DNA from 2 places in the Kocuria gwangalliensis genome. Region 1 is predicted to be linked to the other one. Evidence: predicted binding sites of a transcription regulator. Region 1 holds the regulator's gene; the other holds the start of a gene.
What was found. The regulator HrcA, encoded in region 1, represses chaperone genes, less so after heat shock. The targets are predictions, from matches to a motif close to TTNGCACTCGNNNNNNNCGAGTGCNAA.

Region 1 (7,988 bases):
TCGCCGCCCAGATCCGACGCGGCGAGGTTCCGGAGGTGGATCCCGATGATCAGGCCGAGAAATACATCCTGGCCGACGGTCTGCTGCGCGAGGCCGGGTTCGACTGGTACGAGGTCTCCAACTGGTCCCGCGCGGGCGAGGGCCGCAGCGCCGAACAAAACCGCAGCGCACACAACATTGCCTATTGGCGCAATCAGGATTGGTGGGGGATCGGCCCGGGCGCCCACTCCCACATGGACGGTGTTCGCTGGTGGAACATCAAGCATCCGTTGCCCTACACGAACAAGATCCGTGAGGGTCTATCACCGGCCGTGGGTCGCGAGAGCCTGGACCGGGACACCCAGTACCTCGAGCACGTGATGCTGGGCATCCGCGTCCGGGAGGGACTGGAGACGTCGAGCCTGCGCCCCGAGGGGCGCACCGCCGTGGCCGGGCTCATTGCCGACGGCTGGGTGGACGGCCACGCCGCTGTCGGCGGGCACGTGATCCTCACCGACCAGGGTCGTCTCATGGCCGACGCCGTCACACGTCGCCTTCTCAACTGGTGAGCGTTACGGCCTGGGACGGGAGACGGACGGAAGCCGCCGCGCCAGGATCACCCCGGACGCGGCGGCGTCGTATCTAAGGAGCCCTTCAGGGCCTGGCTGCGCGGTCGGCCTGCAGTCTGTCGAACATGTGGGTGTTGCCGCGGTACTGGTAGGGCTCACCCTGGTTGACCTTGATCCCCGCGATCACCGATTGCGCGGCCAGGACCACCCAGGTGAGGGAGGCAATCAGGGCAAAGATCCAACCGACCGCGGGAATCAATGACAGTCCGATGCCCACCAGGATGATCACGGTGGGCAACAGGGAGAAGTTGAGCGCTTCCCGGGACTCCTGTCGGGTGAACGGCCCGCGCTCGCCCAGGGTGCGGTGAATCACATAGCTGGGTAGTGCCCCGACCACACCGCCCAGGTGCGCGAGGGTGGCGAACTGCTTGTCCTGGGAGATGTCTAAGGGCTCGGCCCGAGCGGGAACGCGTTCGAACGGGGGGCTGTCTGCGGGGACCGGTCGCGAACCGGATCGGGAGGGGGGTTGATCAACCACTACATATCTCTTTTCGGGGCCACGAGCCCGTAGTGCCAAGTATCACTGCGCCGGAAATCTTCGATTCATTCTAAGGTCTCGATACTGGCCCCACGCTGAGACGCCGGTGTTAGTCGCACCACCAGGATCCGCGGACCTGTGGCCCCGCGAATCCGCAGCGGTGGCCTCGTTACCGGGGGGCCGTCAGAAAGTCGATGAGTTCCTCGACCCGTCCCAACAGCGACGGTTCCAGATCCGCATAGGAATCCACCCGGGCCAGGATCGCCTGCCAGGCCTGACCGATGTCCGCGGGAGTCTTGTGGGGCAGACCCAGTGCCTTGGCCATGCCGGTTTTCCAGTCGATTCCGCGTGGTATCACCGGCCACTCGGCCAACCCCAGGACCGACGGCTTCACGGCCTGCCAAATATCCACGTACGGATGGCCCAGCACCAGCACATTGTCCCGCGCACCGGGTACGCGCAGCGCGTTCGCGGCGATCTTGGATTCCTTGGAGCCTGTGACCAGATGGTCCACCAGAACGCCCAGGCGCCGCTCGGGGCCGGGGTTGAAGTCGCGGACCGCGGTCGGCAGGTCGTCGATTCCATGGAGCGGTTCCACCACGATGCCCTCCACAGCCAGGTCATGCCCCCAGACCTTGGCGACCAGTTCGGCGTCGTGATAGCCCTCCACCCAGATGCGGGACTCCTTGGCCACACGTGCACGCAAACCCTCAACGGCCACGGAGCCGGATCGGGTGCGGGCGGGCTTCCGAGGACCGGTCTTGCGCGCGGGCGGGCCCAGGTTGATCGGTTCTCCGTCCAGCAGGAAACCCGGGCCCAGCGGGAAGGTCTTGATCTTGCCGCGCCGGTCCTCCAAACCCACCACGCGCATGCCGCCAATGGTTTCCAGGCTGACCGCGGCACCCACCCAACCGGTCTGCGCATCCTCCAGGACCATGCCCGGTTCCAACGCGGTGTTTCGCGCCACGGGGCCGGTGCGCGCAACCGAGGCACTACTCAGGTCCTGCGGGCCCCAGTTCCAACCGGATGCTCTCACGATGCGCTGTCCTCACGTGTGGGATGGATGATCAGCCGCGAGCGTACCAAATGGCGCGTTGGCGCCTCGGAGGTACACTGAAAACAATTAGCACTGTCATCCGTTGAGTGCCAGGAACAGTCACTGTCCTGATTCATGTCCGAATTCCGTCCATGCCGGGGAGGTGAAGCGAGTGAGCCAACCGCGCAGAGCCGAAATTTTGCGGGCGATCGTGGAGGACTACGTCCATTCACGAGAGCCCGTGGGATCCAAAGCGCTCGTGGAACGGCATCAGTTGAGCGTTTCCTCGGCCACGGTCCGCAATGACATGGCCGCCTTGGAAGAAGAGGGCCTGATCGTGGCCCCGCACACCAGCTCGGGCCGCATTCCCACGGACAAGGGGTACCGGACCTTCGTGGACCAGATTGCCTCCCTCCGGCCGTTGTCATCGCCCCAGAAACGGGCGATCCAGTCCTTCCTGGACGGTGCCAGCGACCTTGACGACGCCATGGAACGGACCGTGCGCTTTCTGGCGCAGCTGACCCACCAGGTGGCACTCATTCAATACCCCGCGGCGTCGGGAACCACCGTGCGCCACGTGGAACTCGTGGACGTGGGTGGTACCTCGTTGCTCGTGGTGTTCATCCCCACCTCCGGCAGGGTGCTGCAGCGGGTCGTGGACTTGCACCGCGCGCTACTCGAGCACGAGCTCATGGAGTTGCGGGCGCGGGTACTGGCGGGAGTGGTCGGACGGTCACTGCGGGACGTCCAGGCAGCCGCCTCCGGGACGGCCCAACGCCTGCCCGCGGAACTGGTCGAGGCGGGCACCGTGGTGGCGGAGGCACTCGGTGCTTTGGCGGCGTCGTCGGAGGACCACAGGCTGGTCATGGCCGGCACGGCCAACCTGGCCCGCTTCAGTGGTGATTTTGCTCTCAGTATCGGACCAGTCCTCGAAGCACTTGAGGAACAAGTGGTCATGCTGCGATTGTTGTCAGAGATGCAACAGGACGCCCGCGGTGTGGCCGTACGCATCGGCTCGGACAGCACCGATGACCCGCTGGCGGAAACGTCCGTGGTGGCCACCGGCTACGGCCCGCAATCCGTGTCCAAACTGGGAGTGGTCGGCCCCACCCGCATGGACTACCCCTCCACCATGGCCGCGGTGCGAGCCGTGGCCCGCTATTTGTCCCACACGCTGGGGGAGTAGCCGCGCCCACCGTGGCAGCGTTCCCCATTCGCGTTGAGTACTACACACTGACGAAAGAAGAATCGATTCCATCGTGAGCGATCACTACGAAACCCTGGGCGTGACCCGGGATGCCAGCCCGGAAGAGATCAAGCGCGCCTACCGCAAGAAGGCCCGTAAACTGCACCCGGACGTGAATCCCTCCCCGGACGCCGCCGAAGAGTTCAAGCGCGTCTCCCACGCGAACGACGTCCTGGCGGACCCCGAGAAGCGCCGCGTGTACGACGCCACCGGAAACGAGAACGGAACCGACACCGGCTTCGGCGGGGGCTTCCCCGGCTCCGGCTTCGGGTTCGCGGACATCTTCGAAACGTTCTTCCAGGGCGCGGGCGCCGCGGGCCAGCGCGGCCCCCAATCGCGAACCCGGCAGGGCCAGGACGCGCTCATCAACGTGCGCGTGTCCCTCAAGGACGCCGTGTTCGGTGTGGAAAAGGACATCACCGTGGACACCGCGGTCGTCTGCCCCACCTGTCAGGGCTCGTGCTGCCAACCGGGCTCCAGCCCCACCACCTGTTCCATGTGCCGAGGTTCCGGACACATGCAGTACCAGAAGCAGTCCATCCTGGGCGTGGTCACCACCCAGGCGCCGTGCGCCACCTGTAACGGATTCGGCACCGTGATCGAGAACCCCTGCCACGAGTGCTACGGCGAGGGGCGCGTGCGCGATCGTCGTCCGCTGACGATCAAGATCCCCGCGGGAATCCAGTCCGGTAACCGGATCCGGCTGTCGGGTCAGGGCGAAGCCGGCACCGCCGGGGGACCCAACGGCGACCTCTACGTGGAACTCAAGGTCGACCCAGACCCCACTTTCCACCGCGAAGGCGACGACCTGCACGCGCGCATCCGCATTCCCATGACCTCGGCCGCGTTGGGCACCACGGTCCAGCTGGACACGTTCGACGGCGCCCGCGACGTCGACGTCGCAGCGGGCACCCAATCGGGTGCCACCGTGACCCTCGATGACTTGGGTGTCACACACCTGCGCGGTAAAGGCCGCGGTGATCTGCAGGTGCACATCGAGGTGGACACCCCTCAGGATCTCAATTCCGAACAGCGCGAGTTGCTCGAACAATTGGCGCAACTGCGCAGCGAGCGTCGTTCGGACGCCACCACCGTGAACGCTCCGTCCTCCGGCGGTTTCTTCTCCCGGCTCAAGGACCGGTTCAACGATCTGTGACGGACCCGGTCTTCTTTGTCGACCGCGGTGAACTGAGCGCGGCAACCGCCGGTGCGGACTTCGACCTCACCGGCGCCGAGGCCCGCCATGCCGTGACCGTGCGCAGATTGCGGGCCGGGCAGACCCTGGAACTCGTGGACGGTCACGGAACCCGTGCGGCCTGTGAATTCCTGCGCGGTGAGAAGGATGCGATGACGGTGCGGGTGGCCGCAGTGGCGCACGAACCGGCGCCGGACACCGAATTCATCCTGGTCCAGGCCCTGGCCAAGGCAGACCGGGATCTCCAAGCGGCCGAAAGCGCCACGGAGCTCGGTGTGGACCGGGTGATTCCGTGGCAGGCGGATCGCAGCATTGTGCGACTCAAGGCCGAGCGGGCCGCCAAGATGCTGGGTAAATGGGAGTCCACGGTGGCCGCCGCGGCCAAGCAGTCCCGGCGTGCCCGCTGGCCCGAGCTCGGAGACCACGTGAACTCCACCGGCCTGACCGCCCTGATCCGGAGCACTCCCGAGACGCGCTGGTTCGTATTGCACGAGTCGGCGGAGACCTCCTGGGGCGCCCTGCGAGCCGAGGAACTCACCGCCGCGACATCCATTGGGTTGATCGTGGGGCCCGAGGGTGGCATCAGTGAGCACGAACGTGAACACTTCACCGCGGCGGGCGCACACGCTCTGAAACTGGGCCGCGAGGTGATGCGTGCCTCGACCGCGGGGCCCGCGGCTCTTGCGGCGTTGTGTGCCTTGACCGGCCGGTGGAGTTGACTGTCGGCTTAGTCGGCCACGATGGTGACCGTATGGTCGTCGGAGACCTGCTCCTCGTCCTTGGGGCTGCCGGTCACGCGGACCGTGTAGTCACCGGCGGGCAGGTCCACGGGTATCTTGAATTCCGTACCCGCTGAGGAAGCGGGAGTTTCGGTTGGCTCGCCGATCTCACCGGACTGCACGGCCTCATCACCGTCAGCGGGGATCACTTCCCACGTGGCGGATGCGATTTCCGGAAGTACTCGACCGAACAGGGTCAGGGGCGAGCCGGACTCGGTTCCCGTTTGCGGATCGATCAGCCACACCGGGGCGGCCATGGACGCGTCACGGGAGATGGGATCCTGCAGGTCCACCGAGCCGAAGGCCTTGTAATCGGGCTGGCCGTCCACCAGAATCCGGACTTCCTTGGCGGTGGCCGCGTCAAGCAGCCCCGCGGTGACGGCGGCTGCGGACACGGTGTACACCAGTTGTTGGAGGGCCAGCTCGGCGTCGTCGGCGGGGAGCTGACCGGCGAACGCGGTGACGGGGAGATCAACGGTGATTGTGCCGTCGGGTGAAACGGATGTGCCCACGGACTCCACGGCCGACCACAGGGACCGGTAATCCGGGTCCAAGGGTTCAAGGCTGGTCATCATGACAACCGCTTCCGCGACGGGGTCCGCGGTGTCCGCGGCGGGCGCGGTGCGGAATTCACGGAACAGGTAGTGCGACTGCTCATCGGTCCCGGCCCAGTACACGGGTGCCTGCTCGGTGGCGACGCCCTCGTACACGCCGTCCGTGCTCACGGGGGCGGAGGCGATTCTGGGCGCGGCGCTGGAGGCATTGGTGGCGCGGTCAGCAGCTGACCCGCACGCGGCGAGGCTCAGGGTCACGGCAAGACCTGCCGAGGCGATGGTGACGGTCCTGCGGGCATAGTTATGCCTCGAGTCCATGAATTCACCATCCCGGTAGAGCTGTCGTCAATGTCTGCACGGACGCGTTGCGGGCAGAGGGCGTCCGTGACGGGTACCGGTGGTCCAACATACCCACAGGTAAGGGCGGCGATGAACCCCGAAGTGCGTCCTGGGTGAAACCGTTATCAACCTGCAACATAACGAGCGGTAGGCTGGACCCCAATGACTGATCATGTATCCGGGGATGAACCGCAACCCCAAGACCACGAAGGCCACACGCGTGTTGTGGTGCACATGCCCGACCGTGACACCGCTTTGCGCGCCCTGGGCCAGGCGGACGCCACCCTGCGCCTGCTGGAGCAGAGTTATCCGAACGTGCGTATCACCGTGCGTGACATGGATGTGGCCTTGGACGGGCCGGTGCAGGACACCCGTTCGGCCGCGGCCCTGCTCGAAGAGCTCGTGGTGCTTGCCCAGCGCGGCACCGACATCACGGAACGGACCGTGATGCGCGTGACCCGCATGCTCCGCGACGCCGAAGGCATGCGCCCCGCCAGCGCGTTGGCCACGAGTATCTTGTCCACCCGCGGTAAGACCATCCGACCCAAGACCGTGAACCAGAAGCATTACGTGGACGCGATTGACGAGCACACCGTGGTCTTCGGTGTGGGCCCGGCCGGCACCGGTAAGACCTACCTGGCCATGGCCAAGGCCGTACGAGCCCTGCAGTCCAAAGAGGTCAACCGCATCATCCTCACCCGGCCCGCGGTGGAGGCCGGCGAGCGCCTGGGCTTCCTGCCGGGATCGCTCAACGACAAGATCGACCCCTACCTGCGCCCGCTCTACGATGCGCTGCACGACATGATGGACCCAGAGTCCATCCCTCGTCTCATGGAGGCGGGCACCATTGAAGTGGCTCCGTTGGCCTACATGCGCGGGCGCACCCTCAATGATGCGTTCGTGATCCTGGACGAGGCTCAGAACACTACGCCGGAGCAAATGAAGATGTTCCTCACGCGCTTGGGTTTCGGCTCGCGCATCGTGGTCACCGGTGACGTCACCCAGGTGGATCTCCCCGGCAGCACGTCATCGGGCCTGCGCCAGGTTCAGCACGTGCTCCAGAACATCGACGACATCGCGTTCTGTGAACTCACCGCCCAAGACGTGGTTCGCCATGAACTGGTGGGCGAGATCGTCTCCGCTTACGAACAGTTCGACACCACCAATCGGCATCGCAACGAAAGACGCCGCCGCAAGGACGAGCGCCGCGCGGCCGCCTCGACCACGGCCGAGCCAGGCCAAGAGCCCTCATGAGCGTCTCGATCGACACACCGTGGGAAACCCCGGAAGAACAAACGACCTTCCCCGAGTCCTACCGCGCAGTGGATCCGGAGCAACTGACGGCGTTGGCCGACCTCGCCTTCACGCGCTGGCACATCCACCCGGACACCGAACTGTCCATCTCGGTGGTCGACGAGGAACAAATGGCCGAGTTGCACATGCAGTGGCTGGATCTGCCCGGCCCCACCGATGTGATGTCCTTCCCCATGGACGAGCTGCGCGCCGGCACGGTCACCGAACCGAGCCTGGGTGTCCTGGGAGACATCGTGCTGTGCCCGCCCGTGGCACAACGCCAGGCAGAGGCCGCCGGCCACAGCACGCAGGACGAATTGTGCCTGCTCACCGTGCACGGCATGCTGCACCTGCTCGGACACGACCACGTGGAAGACACCGAGCGAGAAGCCATGTTCACCCTGCAGCGGGATTTGCTCGAAGAGTTTCTGGGGCACGAGGCACCCGTCGAAACCATGAA
Region 2 (7,988 bases), on a different contig from region 1:
CGTCGGAGACGTCCGCCTGGAAGTAACGGTCCTTGGAGTAGGAGGTCTTCTTACCGCGAGACTGCATGGCACCCAGGGAACCCATGCCGCGGTAGGCCTTGAACTGCTTGCCCCCCACGAACACGAGTTCTCCCGGGGACTCGTCGCAACCGGCCAACAACGACCCGAGCATCACGGAATCCGCACCGGCAACCATGGCCTTGCCGATGTCACCGGAGAACTGCAAACCACCGTCCGCAATCATCGGGACCCCGGCGGGGATCGTGGCCTTGGCGGCCTCATTGATCGCGGTGATCTGGGGCACACCCACGCCGGCAATCACGCGGGTGGTGCAGATGGAACCCGGCCCCACGCCCACCTTCACGGCGTCCGCCCCGGCATCCACAATGGCTTGGGCACCGGCACGAGTGGCGGCCTGTCCCCCGATGATGTCCACGTGGGATGCGGCGGACTCATGCTTGAGTCGCGAAATCATGTCCAGCACACCCTGCGAGTGGCCGTTGGCGGTGTCGATGAACAGCGCGTCCACCCCGGCCTCGACCAGGGTCATGGCTCGTTCGAAACCGTCGCCGAAGAAGCCGACGGCGGCACCCACACGGAGCCGACCCTCATCGTCCTTGGTGGCCAGCGGATACTGTTCGGCCTTGGTGAAGTCCTTGACGGTGATCAGGCCCGTGAGGCGCTCCTGTTCGTCCACCAGGGGCAGCTTCTCGATTTTGTGCGTGGCCAGCAGCTTGTGAGCTTCGTCCTTGCTCATGCCCACGTTGCCGGTCACGAGCGGCATGGGGGTCATGACATCGCGCACCAGCCGGGTGTGGAAATCGGATTCCGGCAGGTAGCGGGTGTCACGATTGGTGATGATGCCCAGCAGTTTCTGGTTCTCATCCACCACGGGCAGGCCGGAGACCTTGTAGTAGCCACACAGGTGGTCCAACTCGGCCAGGGTCGCGTCCGGGCCCACGGTCACCGGTTTGGTGATCATGCCGGATTCACTGCGCTTCACGCGGTCCACATGATCGGCCTGGTCCTGGATGGACAGATTGCGGTGAATTACACCCATGCCACCCAACCGGGCCATGGAAATGGCCATGGCGGATTCGGTGACAGTATCCATGGCCGCGGACAGTACGGGCGCCTCGATCTCGATCCGGCGTGAGAGCCGGGTCTTGGTCGATGCTTCGGAAGGAATCACATCAGTGTTGCCGGGCAACAACAAAACGTCATCGTAGGTCAGTCCGGTCAAGCCGAACGGGTCATCCATCAGTGCGGTAGGCACGGCATCGGTCACGAAAGCTCCCTTTCACCAAATAGTTTCCGTTTCATTCTACGGTCATGCGGCTACGGCTCGGTTGCCGCCCTAGAGCAAACCGTTCTCGGCGAGGGCCTTCTCCGCGCGTTCCACGAAGAACGGGGACAAGGAACGGACGTAGTTCTGCGTGAGATGATTATTGTCCCAGTACACGATCACGTTGCCGATGACGGGTGCGCACATTCCGTCAGGACAAATGAGATCCCCCATGTCCACCGTGGAGATCCCCTCGTTCTGGCCGGCGATGGATTCGAGGGGGTTCGGAGAGGTCGTGATGTCGGTGGCGGGAGGGGTGCAATCCTGCGCGCTTCGCCGGTCGTCCTGGACGCAAAGACCCGGGGCGTCAACGAAACGAGGGTTGTCCCTGATAGCCAGGAGATGCCCGGTCTTTTGCGACAACTCCTGCAACTTCTCCACCATTCCCGGGCTCAGGTCTTCACCCCCGTCTTCCAAGGAGCGGGTGCCTGTCGTGACGACCAAGTCCGGATCTGCGTCATCGATGACCTTGTCGATCTCACTGAGCCATTCTGCGCACTCCGCCTGATCCCTCACTTGGTCATCGGCGCTGCCCAGGATGCAGTTTCCCCGAATGTAACTCACCATGTTCCACCCTTGGCTGCGCGCCAGATCCTCAATGGCCGGAAGCCATTGGATCGTGTGGCTGTTGCCCACCACGAGAATCGTTTGGCTTGCCTGCGGATCATCGATGGTGATTCCACACCATGTCTGATTTGCGGCACTCAAACCCATTTCTTCCGGGCAGGGCTCTCCCAGGGACGGTTTCGGGTAATCCCCTTGAATGATCGGCACCAGCGGCGCATCCGTCTCGGTGCCGCTGGGATCCTCGACCGCAAGTGCCGCTGCCCCGGGGTTGTTGCGCGCGGCCTCCGCTTCCAACTGCGCGCTGCGGTGGGCGTCCACGGCGGCCCAGGACAGTACCGCAGTGGAAACCACCGCTAAACACGCGATGATCACGAGTGCCAAACGGCGCTTGGTCTGCTCGGGCCACGTCCACGCCTTGAGCGGGTTTTCAATGAACGCCGTGAGCACCAGCGCCAGAACAATCGACACCAGCACCAGCGCAACACCCGAACGCGGTCCGGCCCAGGGACGATCCATGATGACCAGGTACGTGACCAGCAGAGGCCAATGCACCAGGTACAACGCGTAGGCGGCGTCGCCCAACTTCACCACGGGCCGCCAGGACAAAAACCGGTCGAACCCCACCCGGGACTCGGTGTTACCGGCCACGATGATTGCGGCCGCGGACAGCAGCGGCCACAGAGCGATCCAGCCCGGGAAAGCACCTTGAACGTCCACCAGGACGCCCACGGACACCATGCTCACAATGCCCACCCACCCCAGGATGATGCGCAGCACCCGCGGCGGATTGAGGTAGGGAATCGCCAAGGCGATCAGAGAACCCAGCGCGAACTCCCACAACCGGGCACGGGTGTCGAAATAGGCGTAAGCCTGCTGAGTCTCGGTCGTGATCACCGAAAAAATCATGGACGCCGCAAAAATCAGCCCGAAACACACCACCAAAATGGGCACCGAACTGATGCGTGTGCGGCGTCGTAGTAGCCACGCGAAACCAAAGAGCAACGGCCACAACAAGAAGACCTGGCCCTGGACGGACAGGGACCAGAAATGCTGGAACGGCGAGGCCGTGGAATGATCCGCCGCGTAATAATCCACCGACGACGCCGCAAGAGCCCAGTTCTCCACGTAGAACACGGACGCCAGGGCCTCCCAGCGGAACTGCGCGACCGAGGACTCGGGAAACACCGTGAGCAACCCGATCGTCACGAGAATCACCACGGTGGCCAGCGGAAGCAGCCGCTTGAACGTGTGCAACCAGTACCGGCCGATGGCCAGCGGGCGACCGCTTTCGATCTTGCGCACAAAAGACAACGTCATGAAGAACGCGGAGATCAACAAGAAGATGTCCACACCGCCCGACACCCGGCCCAGAAACACGTGGTAAATCACCACCAGCAGGACCGCTACGGCGCGCAAACCCTGCACTTCGGTTCGGAAACCGGAATAGCGCGAGACGACGTCGGGGCGAACGTGGGGCGCGCTCGACCGTGGGGGAAGGGTTTCGGGCATGACTGCCACCTTAACCCCCTCGAGTTGACATGCAGAATCGAGGTCCGTCGTCACCGCCAGTAAGGACAGCTACTGGATCCACGCAATGAAAAACCGGCGGCCCGCCCGTGATGTGGGCGAACCGCCGGTCAGCGTGGATCTCATCGCAGCAGATCAGTGCTGGTGGTGATCCTCAGAGTCGTTCTTCTTCTCGGCCACCAGAGTTTCGGTGGTGAGCACCAGAGCGGCAATGGATGCGGCGTTCTGCAGGGCGGAACGGGTGACCTTGACCGGGTCGATGATGCCGGCCGAGACCAAGTTCTCGTACTCTCCGGTCACGGCGTTGTAGCCGTGGCCCGGCTCGAGGTCCGCCACGCGGGAGGCCACTACGTAGCCGTCCTGTCCGGCGTTCTCTGCGATCCAACGCAAGGGCTGGACCAGGGCGCGACGCACGATACCCACGGCCGTGGCGGCGTCGCCGTCGAGACCGAGTTCGGCGCCGTCGAGCGCCTTGGATGCGTGCACCAGAGCGGAACCGCCGCCGGCCACGATGCCCTCTTCGAGTGCGGCGCGGGTCGAGGAGACGGCGTCTTCGATGCGGTGCTTGCGTTCCTTCTGCTCCACCTCTGTGGCGGCGCCCACCTTGACCACCGAGATGCCGCCGGCCAGACGAGCCAGTCGTTCCTGGAGCTTTTCGCGATCCCATTCGGAATCGGTGCGCTCCACCTCTGCCTTGATCTCAGCCACGCGATCGGCGATCTGCTCGGCCGTACCGCCGCCGTCCACCACGGTGGTCAGGCTCTTGGTCACGCTCACGCGACGAGCGGTACCCAGCTGGGTCAGGTCAACACTGTCCAGCGAAATGCCCAGCTCGGCGGTGATCACAGTGCCGTTGGTCAGCACGGCCAGGTCCTGCATGATCGCCTTGCGGCGGTCACCGAAACCGGGAGCCTTCAGGGCGACGACGTCCAGGGTGCCACGCAACTTATTGACCACCAGGGTGGACAGGGCTTCGCCCTCGACGTCCTCTGCAATGATCGTCAGCGGCTTCTTGGCCTGCAGCACCTTCTCCAGAACGGGCATCAGGTCCTGCACGGAGGAGATCTTGCCCTGGTAGAGCAGGATCAGGCTGTCCTCGAGGACGGCTTCCTGACGTTCCTGATCGGTGATGAAGGAGGGCGAGAGGTAGCCCTTGTCGAACTGCATACCTTCGGTGACCTCCAGCTCGACCTCTGTGGAGGAGCCGTCCTCGATGGTGATGACGCCGTCCGTGCCCACGGTCTCGAACGCGCGAGCAATCAGCTCACCGATCTCGGTGGACTGCGCGGAGATCGCGGCCACGTGGGCCACGTCCTGGCCTTCGACCGGGCGGGCGTTGTCCAGCAGTCGCTGGGAGACGGCCTCCACCGCGGCTTCGATTCCACGCTTGATCTCGCTGGGCGCTGCACCGGCGGCCACGTTGCGCAGACCCTCCTTGACCAGTGCCTGAGCCAGCACGGTCGCGGTGGTGGTGCCGTCACCGGCAACATCGTTGGTCTTGGTGGCGACCTCCTTGGCGAGCTGCGCGCCGAGGTTCTCGTACGGGTCGTCCAGCTCTACTTCGCGAGCAATGGTGACGCCGTCGTTGGTGATCGTGGGGGCGCCCCACTTCTTGTCCAGGACAACGTTGCGCCCGCGCGGGCCGAGGGTGACCTTGACAGTGTCGGCTAGCCGGTTGACACCGGCCTCAAGGGCTTTGCGAGCGGCGTCGTTGAACGCCAACTGCTTGGGCATGTGTGCTCCTTATCGGGCGAGAAGACTAAGAATGAATAACGCGGTACCCGTGCGCCACCCACTCACGAGTAGGCGCAGCGGGCACCGCGCAGAAAGGTTGTGGAAGATTTACTTCTCGATGACAGCCAGCACGTCGCGTGCCGGGAGCACGAGGTACTCTTCGCCGTTGTACTTGACCTCGGTTCCGCCGTACTTGGAGAAGATGACCAGGTCACCTTCCTTGACGTCCACGGGAATGCGGTTGCCCTTGTCGTCGACGCGGCCCGGACCCACAGCCAGGACGGTGCCCTCCTGGGGCTTTTCCTTGGCGGTATCGGGGATGACCAGACCGGAAGCAGTAGTCTGCTCGGCGGCCAGTGGCTGGACCACAATGCGGTCCTCGAGAGGCTTGATGGAGACCGACACGATCTCTCCCTTTCTTTAGGCGTATGAGACGGTGAGCGCCCACGGTGGTTCACGGGGTCCCGTGACCGCGGATGCGCTACGAGCCAGTTGGCGTGCCAACCGTCGTCGCGGTGCCGATTGAGCGCCTGGCCCTTAGCACCCTCACCCGGAGAGTGCCAATAGTCACTCTAGGGTTGGGCTGGCAGTCGGTCAAGGCGAGTGCCAAACGTTCACTCGCCGGTGAAGTCATTTAGGACATTAATATATTCGCTATTAGTTTGCGTACACGAGACGGCTCCCGATAGCTTGTCAGGTAAGGCAATCCTAAGACGATGCATCCGCGGGTCAGGGGACGACGGCGCCGTCGTACCTACCCGGCATCGCCACCGGCTTGCGCGGCCGCACGATCTCGCACCTTCCCTGACACTTGAGGAACGTAATGAACCGCATCAGCCCTAAGGCCATGGCACTGCTCACCGCAGGTGGCCTGCTCGCTCTCACCGGTTGCTCCACCGAAGCCGCCGGCGACTCCTCCTCCGAGGAAAGTTCGTCGAACGAAACCGTGACCGTGGAGCACGTCCAGGGCACCACCGAGGTCCCCAAGAACCCCGAGACCGTGATTTCCATGGATCTGGGTGTGATCGACAGCTTCGAGGCCCTGGGCGAAGAGGTCGACGGCCTCCCCAAGCCCGCGTCCCTGCCGGACGAGTTCGAGAAGTACCAGGACGAGAAGTACGTCAACGCCGGTGGCATGAAGGAACCGGACATGGAAGCGATCTCCGCCGCCAACCCGGACCTGATCATCATTTCCGGTCGCACCGCCGACTTCTACGACCAGTTCTCGGAAATCGCACCCACCGTGGATCTGACCATGGATCAGAAGGATCCGGTGGCTTCGTTCAAGAAGCAGTCCGAGACCATCGGGCAGATCCTGGGTAAGGAGTCCGAGGTCGAGGACAAGCTGGCCGATGTGGACCAGCAGATCTCCGACACCAAACAAGCCGCGGCCGACGCGGGTTCCGCCATGTTCCTGATGACCAACGCCGGCGAGGTCAACGCCTACGGCCCCGGTTCGCGTTTCGGCAACATCATCTTTGACACCCTGGGCCTGGAACCCGCCGGTGACGTGCAGTCCGAAGGCAGCCACGGCGAGTCCCTTTCCTTCGAGGCCATCTCCGAGGCCAACCCGGACCGCCTGTACGTGATCGACCGCGACGTGGCCGTGGGCCAGGGAGAATCCGGTCAGGCCGCGCAGCAGGTACTGGACAACGACCTGGTCAACCAGACCACCGCCGCCACCAAGGACCAGATCACCTACCTGGATCCCTCCGCGTGGTACATCGTGGGACCCGGCCTGAACAACTTCCCCGCAATGATCACTGAAGTTCAGGACAGCTTGACGTGAGCACTATCGCTCGCGCACCTGAGAACACCGGCGGCAACGGTTCGGTTCCCGAACCCGCTGCAACCCGTGGAAGGACCAACCGCACGGACCGGGCCACCACACCCGGGCCCTTCAAGCGGTTGCTCCGCTCCAACGGCGCCCTGGTGACGGCGGCCCTCGCGGTCTTCGTCCTGGCAGTGATCTCAACGTTCGTGGGCGTCGCGGATGTCACGCCGGCCACCCTGATCCGTCAGGTGGCCGGCGGGGACACCGCCGGACTCCAAGAGTCCTTCCATCTCCTCTCCGTCTCCCGTTTCCCGCGCACCATCTCCGTGATTCTTGCCGGCATGGCCATGGCCGTTGCCGGCCTGATCATGCAGCAAATGGCACGCAATAAATTCGTGGAGCCCTCCACGGTCGGCACCGTGGAATCCGCCTCCCTGGGTCTGCTCGCCGTCACCGTGCTGATCCCGAGCGCTCCTCTGCTCGGCAAGATGGGTGTGGCCGCGGTCTTCGCCGTGGGCGGTACCGCATTGTTCCTTGCCGTGCTGCAAAAGATCCCGCTGCGCAATGCGTTGCTCGTACCGCTGGTCGGCATCATGCTCGGCAACGTCATTGCCGCGATCACCACGTTCTTCGCCTACCGATTCAACCTGCTGCAGACGCTGAACACCTGGATGATCGGCGACTTCTCCGGTGTGATCAAGGGCCGCTACGAACTGCTCTGGCTCGTGGCCGCGCTGACCCTGATCGGCTACATTGCCGCCGACCGCTTCACCGTGGCGGGCATGGGCCAGGACGTCTCAACGACCCTCGGGGTGAACTACAAGCGCATCATGGCGCTCGGCATGACCATCGTGGCCCTGATCTCCGCCGTGGTGGTCGTGACCATCGGCTCCATTCCGTTCCTGGGCCTGGTGGTACCCAACATCGTGTCACTGCTGATCGGTGACAACATGCGCCGCTCGGTTCCATGGGTAGGCGTCTTCGGCGCGGGCTTCGTGCTCGTGTGCGACATTGTGGGCCGTGTGATCCGTTTTCCGTTCG

Region 2: the regulator HrcA is predicted to act here: its motif matches at 5,757-5,783, upstream of groES (co-chaperone GroES).

The regions. Positions count from the first base shown of each region.
Region 1 covers NZ_BAABLN010000033.1:41,088-49,075, reverse strand. Annotated here, with positions in the region: gene hemW (radical SAM family heme chaperone HemW) at 1-548, shown strand, start outside; gene ABEA06_RS10525 (DUF4870 domain-containing protein) at 634-1,086, opposite strand; gene ABEA06_RS10520 (DUF3097 domain-containing protein) at 1,256-2,122, opposite strand; gene hrcA (heat-inducible transcriptional repressor HrcA) at 2,295-3,308, shown strand; gene dnaJ (molecular chaperone DnaJ) at 3,382-4,524, shown strand; gene ABEA06_RS10505 (16S rRNA (uracil(1498)-N(3))-methyltransferase) at 4,521-5,282, shown strand; gene ABEA06_RS10500 (GerMN domain-containing protein) at 5,291-6,214, opposite strand; gene ABEA06_RS10495 (PhoH family protein) at 6,398-7,489, shown strand; gene ybeY (rRNA maturation RNase YbeY) at 7,486-7,988, shown strand, end outside.
Region 2 covers NZ_BAABLN010000017.1:47,831-55,818, reverse strand. Annotated here, with positions in the region: gene guaB (IMP dehydrogenase) at 1-1,261, opposite strand, end outside; gene ABEA06_RS07585 (acyltransferase family protein) at 1,358-3,421, opposite strand; gene groL (chaperonin GroEL) at 3,575-5,173, opposite strand; gene groES (co-chaperone GroES) at 5,282-5,578, opposite strand; gene ABEA06_RS07570 (siderophore ABC transporter substrate-binding protein) at 5,997-6,962, shown strand; gene ABEA06_RS07565 (ABC transporter permease) at 6,959-7,988, shown strand, end outside.